Regions from separate parts of the Providencia xihuensis genome, predicted to be linked through region 1. Evidence: predicted binding sites of a transcription regulator. Region 1 holds the regulator's gene; each other region holds the start of a gene.
What was found. The regulator CRP, encoded in region 1, controls carbon source genes, mostly activating them, when cyclic AMP is high. The targets are predictions, from matches to a motif close to ATGTGANNNNNNTCACAT.

Region 1 (4,694 bases):
CGTCCGATAAGTTGGGCTAAGAATCCACACCTCCAAACTTTGTTGCCAAGAATTTTTCGCAGGACACCGAAAATTAAACCTCTTTGGCAGAGACTTGAATTGCCTGATGGCGATTTTATCGATCTTGCTTGGAGCGAAAAACCTGAGCTCGCTGCACATAAGCCGCGTTTAGTTATTTTTCATGGGTTAGAAGGCAATTTTAAAAGCCCTTATGCCCACGGCATGCTAGAAAGCGCACAAAACCAAGGTTGGTTAGGTGTCATCATGCATTTTCGGGGTTGCAGCGGCGAACCGAATCGCCAGCAGCGTATCTATCATTCAGGTGAAACCAGTGATGCACGTTATTTTTTGCGTTGGCTAAAGCACACCTTTGGTGATGTGCCAACAGCAGCGGTGGGTTATTCCCTTGGTGGCAATATGTTAGCGTGTTATTTAGCCGAAAGTGGTCAAAATGCAGATGTGGATGCAGGTGTCGTGGTCTCTGCACCGCTCATGTTGGAAGCCTGTTCATTGCGGATGGAAAAAGGGATTTCCCAATTTTATCAACGCTATTTACTCAATGGCTTAAAACGCAATGCGACTCGCAAACTCGTTCGCTATCCAGGTTCATTACCATTAAATCTGTTACAGCTAAAGCAACTTAAACGGATCCGTGAATTTGATGATGTGATCACCGCTCGTATTCATGGCTTTGATGATGCGACGGATTACTATCAAAAATGTAGCGCGCTCCCTAAGCTTGCCTATATCACCAAACCAACGTTAATTATTCATGCCAAAGATGATCCGTTTATGGCGCCAGAAGTAGTTCCTGATCTATCACATTTACCTAAAAATGTGGAGTACCAGATGACGGAACACGGTGGTCATGTGGGCTTTGTGAGTGGCACATTAAGAAAGCCCAAAATGTGGCTAGAAACCCGCATTCCACAATGGCTAATCCCTTATCTAAATAAGGAAAAAAAATGATTATTCCTTGGCAAGAACTTACGCCTGAAACACTGGAAAATCTAATTGAAAGCTATGTGTTACGCGAAGGCACTGACTATGGTGCCCAAGAAAAAAGCCTGCAAGATAAAGTGAACGATGTGAAACGGCAGTTAGTTTCTGGCGAAATTGTGCTAGTCTGGTCAGAATTGCATGAATCCGTTAATTTCATGCCTAAAGCCCGCTAACCCGCTTCGTTCGCTGTTTCTGAAATAGTGGCCATAAGCGCAACACAGGGAGTCCGCTATGTCCAAAAAACACCCGATTATTGCCATCACTGGTTCAAGCGGTGCTGGCACAACGTCAACTAGCCAAGCCTTTCGTAAAATATTCCACCAATTAAATATCCAATCAGCCACACTAGAGGGGGACAGCTTCCACCGTTACACGCGCCCTGAAATGGATATGGCGATTCGCAAAGCCAGAGAGCAAGGCCGCCATATTAGTTATTTTGGTCCAGAAGCCAATGACTTTGCGCTACTTGAGCAAACACTGGTGGATTACGCCAAAACGGGCTGTGGGAAATCGCGTAAATACCTACATACCTATGATGAAGCAGTACCTTATGGCTTACAACCAGGTACGTTCACTCCTTGGGAATCGTTACCTGAAAAAACGGATGTGCTGTTTTATGAAGGCTTACACGGTGGGATTGTGACACCTGAGCACAATGTCGCGCAACATGTTGATTTACTGGTAGGTGTTGTGCCTATTGTGAACTTAGAGTGGATACAAAAACTCATCCGTGACACCACTGAACGTGGGCACTCTAGAGAAGCAGTCATGGATTCGGTGGTGCGTTCAATGGGGGATTATATTAACTACATCACACCACAATTTTCCCGTACCCATATTAACTTCCAACGCGTACCTACTGTAGATACCTCAAACCCATTTTCAGCGAAAGCTATTCCTTCACAAGATGAAAGTTTTATTGTTATTCGCTTTCGTGGACTTGAACAGATTGATTTTCCCTATCTACTGTCAATGATATCTGGCTCGTTTATCTCCGCGATGAATACGATTGTCGTGCCAGGGGGGAAATTAGGCTTAGCAATGGAATTAATTATGATGCCAATAGTCGAAAAGCTAATTACTCAGAAACATGACTAAATTGTTTTTTTGATTATTAAATAAGATGCTTACCATTAATTAGAATAAGCATCTTATTTTTAAAATATATCAATAACTATTAAATTTATTTTTAATTTTTAATTTTTAATTTTTAATTTCAAAGCTATGTGTCACTTCGACGGTCTTTTCTAACATCAACGCGACTGAACAATATTTTTCAGCAGAAAGCTGAACTGCACGTTCAACCGCTTTATCCGTTAATTCATTCCCTGTTACAATAAAATGCAAATGGATTTTAACGAAATAACGAGGCGCTTCTTCACGGCGCTGAGAGGTTAATTTCACTTCACAGTCGGTAATATCATTACGGCCTTTTTGTAAGATGGATACCACATCAATTGCACTGCAACCACCTGCAGCCATTAACACCATTTCCATTGGGCTTGGTGCTTTATCGCCTGCATTGCCGTCCATCATCACTTGGTGGCCTGACGCTGACTCACCTAAAAAAGAGAGCCCCTCCACCCATTTAACTCTTGCTTCCATTTTATTCCCCTTGAAATGAAATCGATTTAAAGGCTACATTGTTCCATAGATATAAAGAATGTTATATCAGCTTTATTCTGCTGAAGCGATACAGGGAAGACTTTCTGTATCGGATATGCTACAAACAATACTTAGTTGATAGGATTAAGATCAAAACTCAACGTTTTATTTGATTATATTATAGTGTTGATATCAATTTGTTTACCCTAACCATGAAAAGCGATTGATGCAATGTTGCTCTTCCTGTTATTTAGGGTATATAAGACAAATTAATATGCTAAGCTAGTGACTTTAAAGCCAGCCTTTCTGGTACGCTTTTTCCGGATGGCTGCAATAACATACAGAGGATAACGCTAATGGTTCTCGGCAAGCCACAAACAGACCCTACTCTTGAATGGTTTTTGTCACACTGCCATATTCATAAGTATCCATCCAAGAGCACACTGATCCATCAGGGTGAGAAAGCAGAAACCCTTTACTACATAGTTAAAGGTTCAGTGGCTGTTTTAATCAAAGATGAAGAAGGCAAAGAAATGATCCTCTCCTACCTGAATCAGGGGGATTTCATTGGTGAGCTTGGATTATTTGAAGAAGGGCAAGAACGTACTGCGTGGGTTAGAGCAAAAATCGCCTGCGAAGTTGCTGAAATTTCTTACAAAAAATTCCGTCAATTGATTCAGGTTAATCCTGATATCTTAATGCGCCTTTCCGCGCAAATGGCAAGCCGCCTGCAAACAACGTCAGAAAAAGTGGGCAACCTCGCCTTCTTAGACGTAACAGGCCGTATTGCACAAACGCTACTGAATTTAGCCAAACAACCTGATGCCATGACACATCCAGATGGGATGCAAATCAAAATCACCCGTCAGGAGATTGGCCAAATCGTTGGTTGTTCCCGTGAAACTGTCGGCCGTATTTTGAAAATGCTGGAAGATCAAAACTTAATCTCCGCGCATGGTAAAACCATTGTTGTTTACGGTACTCGATAACTAACCTTTCGCCTCACTCCCTTGGTGGGGCGCACACTTTGGAATAGCTTTATATTATTGGTATAAAGCTATTCACCCAAAATACAATTTTTATATATCATTTCTTAATGAGTGTCGTTTCTTTATATTTTCTCTATTTAGCTACCTATAAAATAATAATTATAATATTAAATAGGGAGTTATGTTCATGAAAGTTACACTGAGCAAGTTATCAGGTCATTCCGAAATTTTTAAAAATATTAGTAATTCCGATGATTTCATAAAAAAAATTTTCACCGTGACTACCACATCGAGAAAAGAACCATTTTCCGCTCATCGACAATTCAAACCATCACATACTTGTAGCCTAGAAAGTATTGATTCTGCTTATGAAAGTGATTCAGAAAATGTAAATGATACTAAATTATTAAGCGCTGACGAGTTTAAATATAAAGTTAATCAATTGAAAGGTAATTTATATAAATTTTACGCATCTACTTTTTATAATGAGCAAGATGCCGATTCGCTAATAAAAGAAAATCAGACTGTATTTGACGAATTTAACAATGCTGATAAAGAAATATATGGATATGCCAATTTTTTGTACCGATACGTTAAAATCCCAGGGATTAACATCAAAAATTCAGAAATAAAAGATGAAATCATAAGAAACTATCATCAGCCAAAGCAACTAGAAAATAAAAACGGCACTAAAATCCCTTTAATAATTAGAATAAACAAAAAAAATATCAATAATATTGACTTATCTTTAGAAGCAAGTAAGAAAAAAACAACGAATTTTTCTCAGAAAAAAATTATATATGTACACGATAAAGTTACTGACAACAGCCAATATAACTCTAAAGCCATCCCTTTACCTAAAAGCACTTTTGAGTTTAAGGGAAATATACTACAAACAAAAACCTCAGTATTAAGAACACAATATATCAAACAACATTACAAACTATCTAACAAACCTACGCCATTAGACTATAAAAAACAAAAAAATAGGAATATCAATTCAATTAAAACCTCTGACTTAATAAAAATAAGCAATAGTATTAAAAAAGAACAAAGACTAACAATGGAAATGGATGCACTTAAAGATAATATCATTAA
Region 2 (4,694 bases), 330 kb from region 1:
CTTGGATTCAGGCCGTGAATTTTATATGGGGGCTAGCCGTAGTGATAATTTTTCTGCTGAGTTTTTACAACCCAATGCAGATACTTGGCTGGATATTATTCGTGCATCGAGTGCAATCCCTGGGTTCTACCGCGAAGGCGTTGAATTTGATGGCACGTTATACCACGATGGTGGGATTAGTGCGGCAATCCCTGTTGAAGAAGCCTACCGACGCGGGGCTGAAACAATTGTGGTGATCCGTACTGTGCCATCCCAAATGTATTTCACCCCTGAATGGGTGAAAAGAATGACGCGCTGGTTGGAAGGTGAGAATAACGGATTACAGCGCATGGCGGCGATGTTGAAAGTGCATCTGAAAAGCTATCGTAAGACGCAAGAATTTATTGAAAATCCGCCTAAAGATGTGCAAGTTTTCGAAATTTACCCACCTGTTCCGCTAAAAAGTAGTGCGTTGGGGAGTAAAGTCTCTTCCTTAAATGAAGACTATCATACAGGGCGACGTTGTGGGCGTTATTTCATTGCTGCTCTTGGTGCAGGGTTTAATCAGAGTCAAAACAGCTTCAGTCGCACTTTGGCGCGGAAGATGGAACTCAATCCCCTCGAGATTGATATCGAACCTTCAGAGCAAAATGCATCAGTGCCTGAAGACTTAGTGCCAGAGCTTGTCGAGGCACCTTCAATTATATTTCCAGTGAATGAAAATCGTAATGGATAAACCACAATTTATTGATACACACTGCCATTTTGATTTTCCGCCTTTTAGTGATGCGCTTAGCGAAAGCTTGCACCTTGCACAACAAAGTGGCGTAGAACAGATTGTTATTCCTACGGTGAGTTTAGATAACTTCGCTCGTGTATGGCAATTGGCGCAGCAATACCCACAATTGCATGCAGCGATGGGGTTTCATCCTCTGTATATCAGTCAGTATCAAGATGCACATTTTGATGTATTAGTGGATTACCTTCAGCAGAAAAATAAAAACTGCGTGGCAGTAGGGGAAATTGGACTCGATCTATACATGCCAAACCCGCAGTTTGAGCGCCAACAGCAATTGTTAATCGCGCAACTTAAGCTGGCAAAGCAGTTTGATTTACCTGTCATTTTGCATTCCCGCAAAACGCATGACCCACTAGCAGCGATATTGCGCCGTATTGATGTGCCTGCTCGCGGTGTGGTACATGGTTTTTCGGGGAGCTTATCCCAAGCTCAAGCTTTTGTTAAACTTGGTTATTATATTGGTGTAGGGGGAACGATAACCTATAAGCGCGCTAATAAAACTCGCTATGTGATGTCGCAATTACCACTCACATCATTATTGTTTGAAACTGATGCGCCAGATATGCCTGTTTCAGGTTTCCAGGGAGAGCCCAATCGGCCAGAGCGTCTTGAGTGGGTTTTTCGTTCATTTTGTGAGCTTCGCCACGAATCTCCAGAAGAAATCGCTCAACAACTTTACAATAATAGCCTGTCGTTATTTAATCTGACAAAGTAAAAACAGTTAAAACGATAAGTAATACTTATATAAATCTGTTTCCCATCTGATTTAATCCATTCAGCTTTTACTACGACTTATGGCACCTTTAGGGCCTTTCCAGATAAAACTGACTCAGTTTTGTGATTTTTATCACATTATTTGAATTTTCAGTGTTTCTTGCACCTCGTATTTGTGATGAACATTGCGAGTTATTCATGATGACTAGGTATAATCATCACACAAAGAGACAAGGCGACTTACACGTTTCCTTATATATCAACCTAGAATCAAGTGAACAGGGATCCTTCCATGCAACTCATTATGAGTATTATAGGAATGGCGGTACTCATCGCGATAGCTATCCTATTTTCTAGCAATCGCCGAGCGATAAGACTTCGCACTGTAGGTGGTGCTTTTATTATCCAGTTGGCAATCGGCGCATTAGTGTTATATGTCCCTGCTGGGCGCAGCGTGCTACAAGGGATGTCTGATGGTGTTTCTAAAGTCATCGGATATGGTCAAGATGGTATGAGCTTTATTTTTGGCGGCTTAGTGTCCGACAAAATGTTTGAATTATTTGGCGGTGGCGGCTTTATTTTTGCTTTTCGCGTTCTGCCTATCATTGTGTTTTTCTCATCGTTGATCGCTGTACTTTATTACTTAGGTATCATGCAGTTGGTGATTAAAGTATTGGGTGGCGGTTTACAGAAAGTTCTTGGTACATCACGAACTGAGTCCTTATCTGCGACGGCGAACATTTTCGTGGGTCAAACTGAAGCACCTTTAGTTGTTCGTCCTTATATTGCAACCATGACCACTTCTGAACTGTTTGCGATTATGTGTGGTGGTTTAGCGTCAGTGGCGGGTTCTGTGTTAGCGGGTTACGCACAAATGGGCGTGCCAATGGAATACTTGATTGCTGCATCATTTATGGCAGCACCTGGTGGTCTGTTATTCGCAAAACTGATGGTTCCTGAAACAGAAGATGCGCGCGATAGAGTTAACGCGACTGATTTAGTTGCAGAAGATGAACGTCCTGCAAATATTATTGATGCCGCAGCAGCGGGAGCATCGTCAGGGATGCAATTAGCATTGAATGTTGGCGCAATGTTATTAGCGTTCATTGCATTGATTGCATTAATCAACGGTATTTTAGGTGGTATTGGTGGCTGGTTTGATTATCCTCAGCTGTCCCTTGAGTTGCTATTAGGTTGGTTGTTTGCGCCTATCGCTTACTTAATTGGTGTGCCGTGGAGTGAAGCCACTATTGCGGGCTCATTTATTGGTCAAAAAATTGTTGTGAATGAATTTGTTGCCTTCATGAATTTCGGTGAATACATGAAGGCAGATGCAGAAGTGATTGCGGCAGGTAAGCAAGTACTGTCTGATCATACAAAAGCCATTATTTCATTCGCATTGTGTGGTTTTGCGAACTTATCGTCAGTGGCAATTTTGCTGGGTGGTTTAGGCGGAATGGCACCAAATCGCCGTGGCGACGTTGCGCGTCTTGGCATGAAAGCTGTCATGGCAGGAACATTGTCTAACTTAATGAGTGCGACTATTGCTGGCTTCTTCTTGACCTTGGGGGCAGCCGCGGTAGCATAAAGCATCGTGTAAGATTTTAGGCAGGTTTATTCAGCCTGTTCACTATAGAAGCGGAAGGGTGTAGCTCTTTCGCTTTTATTTTTATCGGTTATATTCTTTTGCTATCTTTTATATTCAAAGGCAGAATTTCAACTATTCTTAACTTAGTCAATTAATGATTGTTTAAGGTTAGAAAAGCCATTTGAGTGAATAAATTAACAGATAGATCGGGTATAATGAGATCTTATTCACATAATTATATTTAATAATGTAACATTCAGTCGATTAATGTGATTTGTAGCACATAAAGTGACGCTGTTCCATGGTCAAATAGACACTAGTAAGCTGCTAATGGAACTGCTAGTTCTCAGAGTCGAATGACTCTAGGGCATCGTGCGGTGAGAAGGAACTCAGCTGCTCAGTTCGGAAGCATCCGGCTGGCATCTTTAAGGAACCAAGCCCGCTCGCCAACAAAGAACGTGTCGTTCTGAAGAATTAATAACGTTGGAGAGTTATATGACTGATTTAAAAGCAGCCGCACAACGCGCGCTGACCCTGATGGATTTAACCACATTGAATGATGACGACACTGATGCAAAAGTGATCGCATTATGCCATCAAGCCAAAAGCCCTGCTGGCAACACAGCGGCAATTTGTATCTACCCTCGTTTTATTCCAATTGCGCGTAAAACTTTGCGTGAGCAAGGTACGCCTGACGTTCGCATCGCGACCGTAACCAACTTCCCACACGGTAATGATGATATTGAAATCGCATTAGCAGAAACTAAAGCCGCTATCGCTTATGGTGCGGATGAAGTTGACGTTGTATTCCCATACCGTGCGCTGATCGCAGGCAATGAGCAAATTGGTTTTGATTTAGTCAAAGCGTGTAAAGACGCATGTGCAGCTGCCAATGTGTTACTGAAAGTGATCATTGAAACGGGTGAATTAAAAGATGCTGCGTTAATTCGTAAAGCGTCTGAAATTTCAATTAAAGCTGGTGCTGACTTTATCAAAACCTCAACAGGTAAAGTGCCTGTTAACGCAACATTAGAAAGTGCAGAAATCATGATGCAAGTCATCAGTGATATGGGCGTTGCAAAAACCGTTGGTTTCAAACCTGCTGGTGGTGTACGTACCGCAGAAGAAGCGGCTGATTACTTAGCATTAGCAGGCCGAATTTTAGGTGACAATTGGGCTGATAGCCGCCACTTCCGTTTTGGCGCATCAAGCTTATTAGCAAATTTATTAAACACGCTGGGCTACGACGTTAAAAAATCAAGCAGCAGTTATTAATTTTCGCATTATTGTTAGCCGATAAATTCGACTTTAAAGGAGTATATCGTGTTTCTGGCACAAGAAATTATTCGTAAAAAACGCGATGGTAAACCATTAAGCGAAGAGGAAATTCGCTTTTTTATCAATGGTGTTCGTGATAATTCTGTTTCGGAAGGTCAAATTGCTGCACTGGCAATGACCATCTATTTTAACGATATGACGATGCCTGAGCGTGTTGCACTGACGCTGGCTATGCGTGATTCAGGAACGGTGCTGAATTGGAAATCACTCAACCTTAACGGCCCGTTGGTGGACAAGCACTCTACAGGCGGTGTTGGTGATGTGACTTCGCTGATG
Region 3 (4,694 bases), 1.6 Mb from region 1:
ATTATATCTCATATAGAAGAAGATAATATGGATAGAATAAATACAATTATTTATAACACAGGAAACCCTTTAATTGATAAAGGAACAGAGCGTTTTTCATTTTGGGATTATCCTTCACAACATTTAGAACCATTTCAAGTACAAACAGATTGGCGTGGCCAAACGGAATTTACACATAAAAATCTATTGTCTGAATATTATTTAGAAAGACCTGACTATATATTACCAGAAACAGGCTTATTTGATTCACCATCAGTTAATTATCAGCCAAATGTTGCTCATTATGATCATATGATTGATGATTTAAGGGGAAATATGCCATCAATAAACAACAAATCAACATCTCCAATTAAGTATTCACATAATATGGTAGATAAATCGATATCGGAAAGCACTTATCCGAAAGCCGAACCGAATAGACAATTAGCACCACGTACAATAAACCTACTTGATGGATTAAAGTTTAAGGATAATGTAACACCAACAAATCATTATCTAGAACGTCCAAGTGTTATTCCTCCGGGAACTCCAGGATTTAAAGACTTCCCTACAGATACAATAAAAAATAATCATCATTTTGAAAATATGGTTGGTCAGCTAAGCGATAATATGTCATCAATGGATTCATTCGATGGTTTTTCTAATAACCATTTTTCAGACAGAACAGCATCAAATATACCATCTCGGTTTTCTGGCTATTCATCAAATTCATTTTTTAGTTAGTTACTAAATTAAAGTTTTATCAATTTATTAAAAATATATGAAACATAAAAAATGGTTATTGCCAATAACTAGTCTATTGACAATAACCATACATAGAGCATGAGAGAGAATTAATCCAAATAAGCTAATTCAATATTTTGGCAACCCAGTGCTTGTAATGTATTTTCGGTAACACACCAATGTTTGATAATCGCATCTTGCTTTTCAACAAATTTAGCTTGGTCGATGGCGTGAATATCTTTACCTGAGAGGTTAATCATAATTAACGCCGCTTGCAGTGGTGGCAAACTTGGGTTGAATGCGGCATTTTCTGCGTAGCGGCCTGTAAATAATGAACCATCTTTTAACTGTAACGCAATACCTGAATGGGATTGGCTATAAGGCGCATGAGATTGGTTTGCTGCCTCGATTGCAGCAGTTAATAACCTGTCACGGCTTTGGTTTTTATAACCATGGTCGACAGGGTCTAGCAGTAAAGTGGTAATATTGAGGTCAGAAGGCCCAAAAGAGTCGGGTAAATAGTGGTGCAGTACCGCAGGTGTGCGGCCAGGTAAATTCACCATAATTTTACCACCTTCGCGTAATTCATTCATAAACTGGCGGCAGTGGCCACATGGGGTGTAATTCACAGTGATCGACGTAATTTGCTTTTCGCCTTTCATCCATGAATGGGTGATCGCACATTGCTCCGCGTGGATCACTTGCCCCATCGAAACATGGCTAAATTCCATATTGGCGCCGAAATATAAATTACCGCTAGCGCCGCAAGCGATTGCACCAACATGGAAATGGGAGATTGGCGTAACGGCATAGGCCGCTGCAAAAGGGAGTAGTGAGAATGCTAATTCTGAGTCGCTAACACCGCTTTGCGCTTTAATGTGCTGCACTTGCTCAGCCGTTAGCATTCCAGGAAAATCGGATTTATCAATGATAGGTCTAAGTACAGACTGTAGCTTCTCTGGAAGCTCGGCCCAAGCGGCCTTAAATCTTGAATGCATGAGTTACCCTCCCTATTTAATTGTTTTCATTCTATTCAATAAAGTACATATTGATATGTGATTTAAATCACTAATTTAAATGAAACATATGAAACAAATTCTTTAATTGAGAGATATATCTCATGTTTTTAGTGTTCAATGATAAGTAAGAGAACATCGTTTTCTCTTACTCATCATACTTAACGGAGTGTTTAACTAATAAGATTAGCTAAAAAGATGCAAAATGACAGGAAATATAAATGGCGCACTTAACGAGGTGATCACCCCACAGGTCATCAATGCGAGCGAACTATAAGCCCCCTCAATGTAATTAACCTCAGCGCAACGTGCGGTGCCTAATGCGTGGGAAGCCGTTCCCATCGCAAGCCCACGAGACGCATGGGTGCGTACACGTAAAGCATCAAATAAACTGTGGCCAAACATGGCGCCTAAAATCCCCACAAACAACACACAAGCGGCACTAATTGCAGGGATCCCACCAATTGAATCGGCAACCGCCATCGCAATTGGCGTCGTAACAGATTTCGGTAATATTGAGGCGGCGATATCCGGCGTTGCCCCGAGCCAAAATGCAATTGCTGCGCCACTGAACATCGCGACGATGCTACCCGCAAAGCAGATACTAAACAAAGATTTCCATTGGGCACGAATTTGGTGCATTTGCTCATACAGGGGGAAAGCCAATGCCACAACGGCGGGTTGCAGTAAATCATTCAGGATTTTACTGCCCGCAAAATAATGCTCATAGGATGTATTGGTGATAACCAGTATGGCAATAAGCACCGCAATGGTTATTAATAATGGGTTTAATATCGGTAATTTAAATTTCACTGATAATTTGCGGGCAAGGTAAAACACCACAATTGTCAGCGGTAACGACCACCAAATGTGCGTTAACATTATTCATTCCCCTTAGTTTTATCATTATTAATCACCGAAGAAATTGGCTCTTCAGGAGGAAGGGGAACTTCATCAGGTTTAGCACCCACGACAGGGCGTTCTTTGTGGATATAGTTGGAACTGATAGCGACGACTATCATTACAATTAAGGTACTGACCACACAAGAAACCACAATCGGGAGCAGCTGTTGACTCAGTAAGTCATAGTAATTCATGATCCCCACACCGATAGGCACAAATAGAATGGTCATATTTTTCAATAAAATACTGCATCCAGGTTGTGCCCAATGTGCAGGGATAACTTGCAGCGCCAGCAGTGCAAATAAAATGAGCATACCGACAATACTGCCAGGGATAGCAAAAGGAAGTAGGGTAGAGATAAGGTTTCCGATAATCAGGCAGAGGTAAAGTATTGCGAAAGCGCGCAAATACTGCCATCCCGTTATCAGTACCTGTTTAAATGACATGAGATCCGTCCTGTAGCTTGATATCTATTCATCATACAATTAACTAGAGAGTTGTGCTATAGATCACAAGAAAATATCTTAACATTCTGCGATGGGAAACTGAAACACACAGACTGCTAATGTACTCACGAAGACAAGGTTTAAGCTAATATCTTTGAGGTATACTTTATTAAATATTTATTACGTATATCACAGTTATTATTTTTTATTTTAAAAGTAGTTGAACTATAGCGTTTAGCCGATAAATTAAATAATTAAAGAGTATTTAAAATGATTGAATAATTGAATAATAAATAAGGAAATAAATGGATTATATAGATCTCAGAAGTGATACATTAACTAAAATTTCACCCAATGATTTAATTAATATGGATTTTAGTAAGATAGGAGACGATTGCTACAATGAGGATGAATATGTTAAAGGGTTAGAATGTTTTGCCGCAACGTTATTTGGAAAAGAATCAGCATTATTTATGCCATCTGGAACAATGAGCAATCAAATAGGTCTTAGGGTACTAGCAAATCCTGGCGATGAGGTAATTACTGAAACAGGTTATCATATTTGTTATTTTGAATCTTCTCCAACATCTGCACTTAGCGGGATTGTTATTAATAATATTAAAACAAGTAGTGGGATATTAACGGTTAAAGATGTCATTGAAGCCATAAATAATAAATCAAGGTGGTCAAATTTATATGCAATTCCTAAGGTCATCTCGATAGAAAGTAGTATTGGAACCTATGGAGGATGTATATTTCCTATTGAAGAAATTAAGGCATTAAGAAAATTATGTGATGATAGAAGCATTTCATTATTCAATGGGGATTTTTAGAAAATAGAAAAATGAAAAATAAAATATTAGCGTCAAGGTTTTTGTCTGGTGTTTCATTTTATAGCTTTTTACCCTTCTACTCTCTTTACTTATTAAACTATAAAGAACTTACAAAAGAAGATATTGCAATTATATTATTTGTGTTCTTATTTGTAAGTAGAGGTTTTTCTTTACTTTCACACTATATTATTTTTTTGTTAGGCTATAAGATTACATTCATTATGAGTTATCTGCTAACATCATTAGCGATAGCTATGACCTACCTTTTAAGTGATGTTAGCTCATTTATTATTTTTTCTGCAATTATAGGTGCTGGGTTCTCAATTGCGAATATATGTACTAGTCTTTTTTTGGCTGAAAACTCTTTGCATTCAAATAGAATGAGAAATTTTTCTATTTTAAATGTCATCGTTAATATATCTTCAGCATTAGGTGGCGTTTTAGGCGAGTTTTTTTACAATAAGTCATATCCTGGTGTTATTTTATTTCCTGCTTTGATTATGCTTTTTTCAGCTATATATTCAATGGGAATAAAAGACAGTGCAATCTCTAATGAGAATAATAATAATACAATAAGAGTATCTGCAAGCTTTAGTGAGTGGTGTGTTTTTGTTTTGTATAGCGCTGTTTCTTTTTTCATGATAGGTGTGATACTAAGGAATCTTGCATATCACTATGAATTATACTCAAAGATGGAAATAAAATATATTTCAGTTTCATTACTTTTCGCTTTAAATGCAGGGATTATTATTACTCTACAAATGAAAGTGACA

Region 2: the regulator CRP is predicted to act here: its motif matches at 1,614-1,631, upstream of ACE2AL_RS02960 (NupC/NupG family nucleoside CNT transporter).
Region 3: the regulator CRP is predicted to act here: its motif matches at 3,140-3,157, upstream of ACE2AL_RS14615 (CidA/LrgA family protein).

Annotation. Positions count from the first base shown of each region.
Region 1 covers NZ_CP169565.1:356,381-361,074, reverse strand. The annotation lists gene ACE2AL_RS01590 (hydrolase) at 1-969, shown strand, start outside; gene ACE2AL_RS01585 (YheU family protein) at 966-1,175, shown strand; gene ACE2AL_RS01580 (phosphoribulokinase) at 1,234-2,100, shown strand; gene ACE2AL_RS01575 (OsmC family protein) at 2,206-2,607, opposite strand; gene crp (cAMP-activated global transcriptional regulator CRP) at 2,964-3,596, shown strand; gene ACE2AL_RS01565 (hypothetical protein) at 3,784-4,694, shown strand, end outside.
Region 2 covers NZ_CP169565.1:683,193-687,886, forward strand. The annotation lists gene ACE2AL_RS02950 (patatin family protein) at 1-715, shown strand, start outside; gene ACE2AL_RS02955 (TatD family hydrolase) at 708-1,493, shown strand; gene ACE2AL_RS02960 (NupC/NupG family nucleoside CNT transporter) at 1,797-3,080, shown strand; gene deoC (deoxyribose-phosphate aldolase) at 3,576-4,355, shown strand; gene deoA (thymidine phosphorylase) at 4,404-4,694, shown strand, end outside.
Region 3 covers NZ_CP169565.1:3,253,322-3,258,015, reverse strand. The annotation lists gene ACE2AL_RS14630 (serine protease) at 1-723, shown strand, start outside; gene cdd (cytidine deaminase) at 834-1,721, opposite strand; gene ACE2AL_RS14620 (CidB/LrgB family autolysis modulator) at 1,926-2,621, opposite strand; gene ACE2AL_RS14615 (CidA/LrgA family protein) at 2,621-3,088, opposite strand; gene ACE2AL_RS14610 (threonine aldolase family protein) at 3,394-3,921, shown strand; gene ACE2AL_RS14605 (MFS transporter) at 3,933-4,694, shown strand, end outside.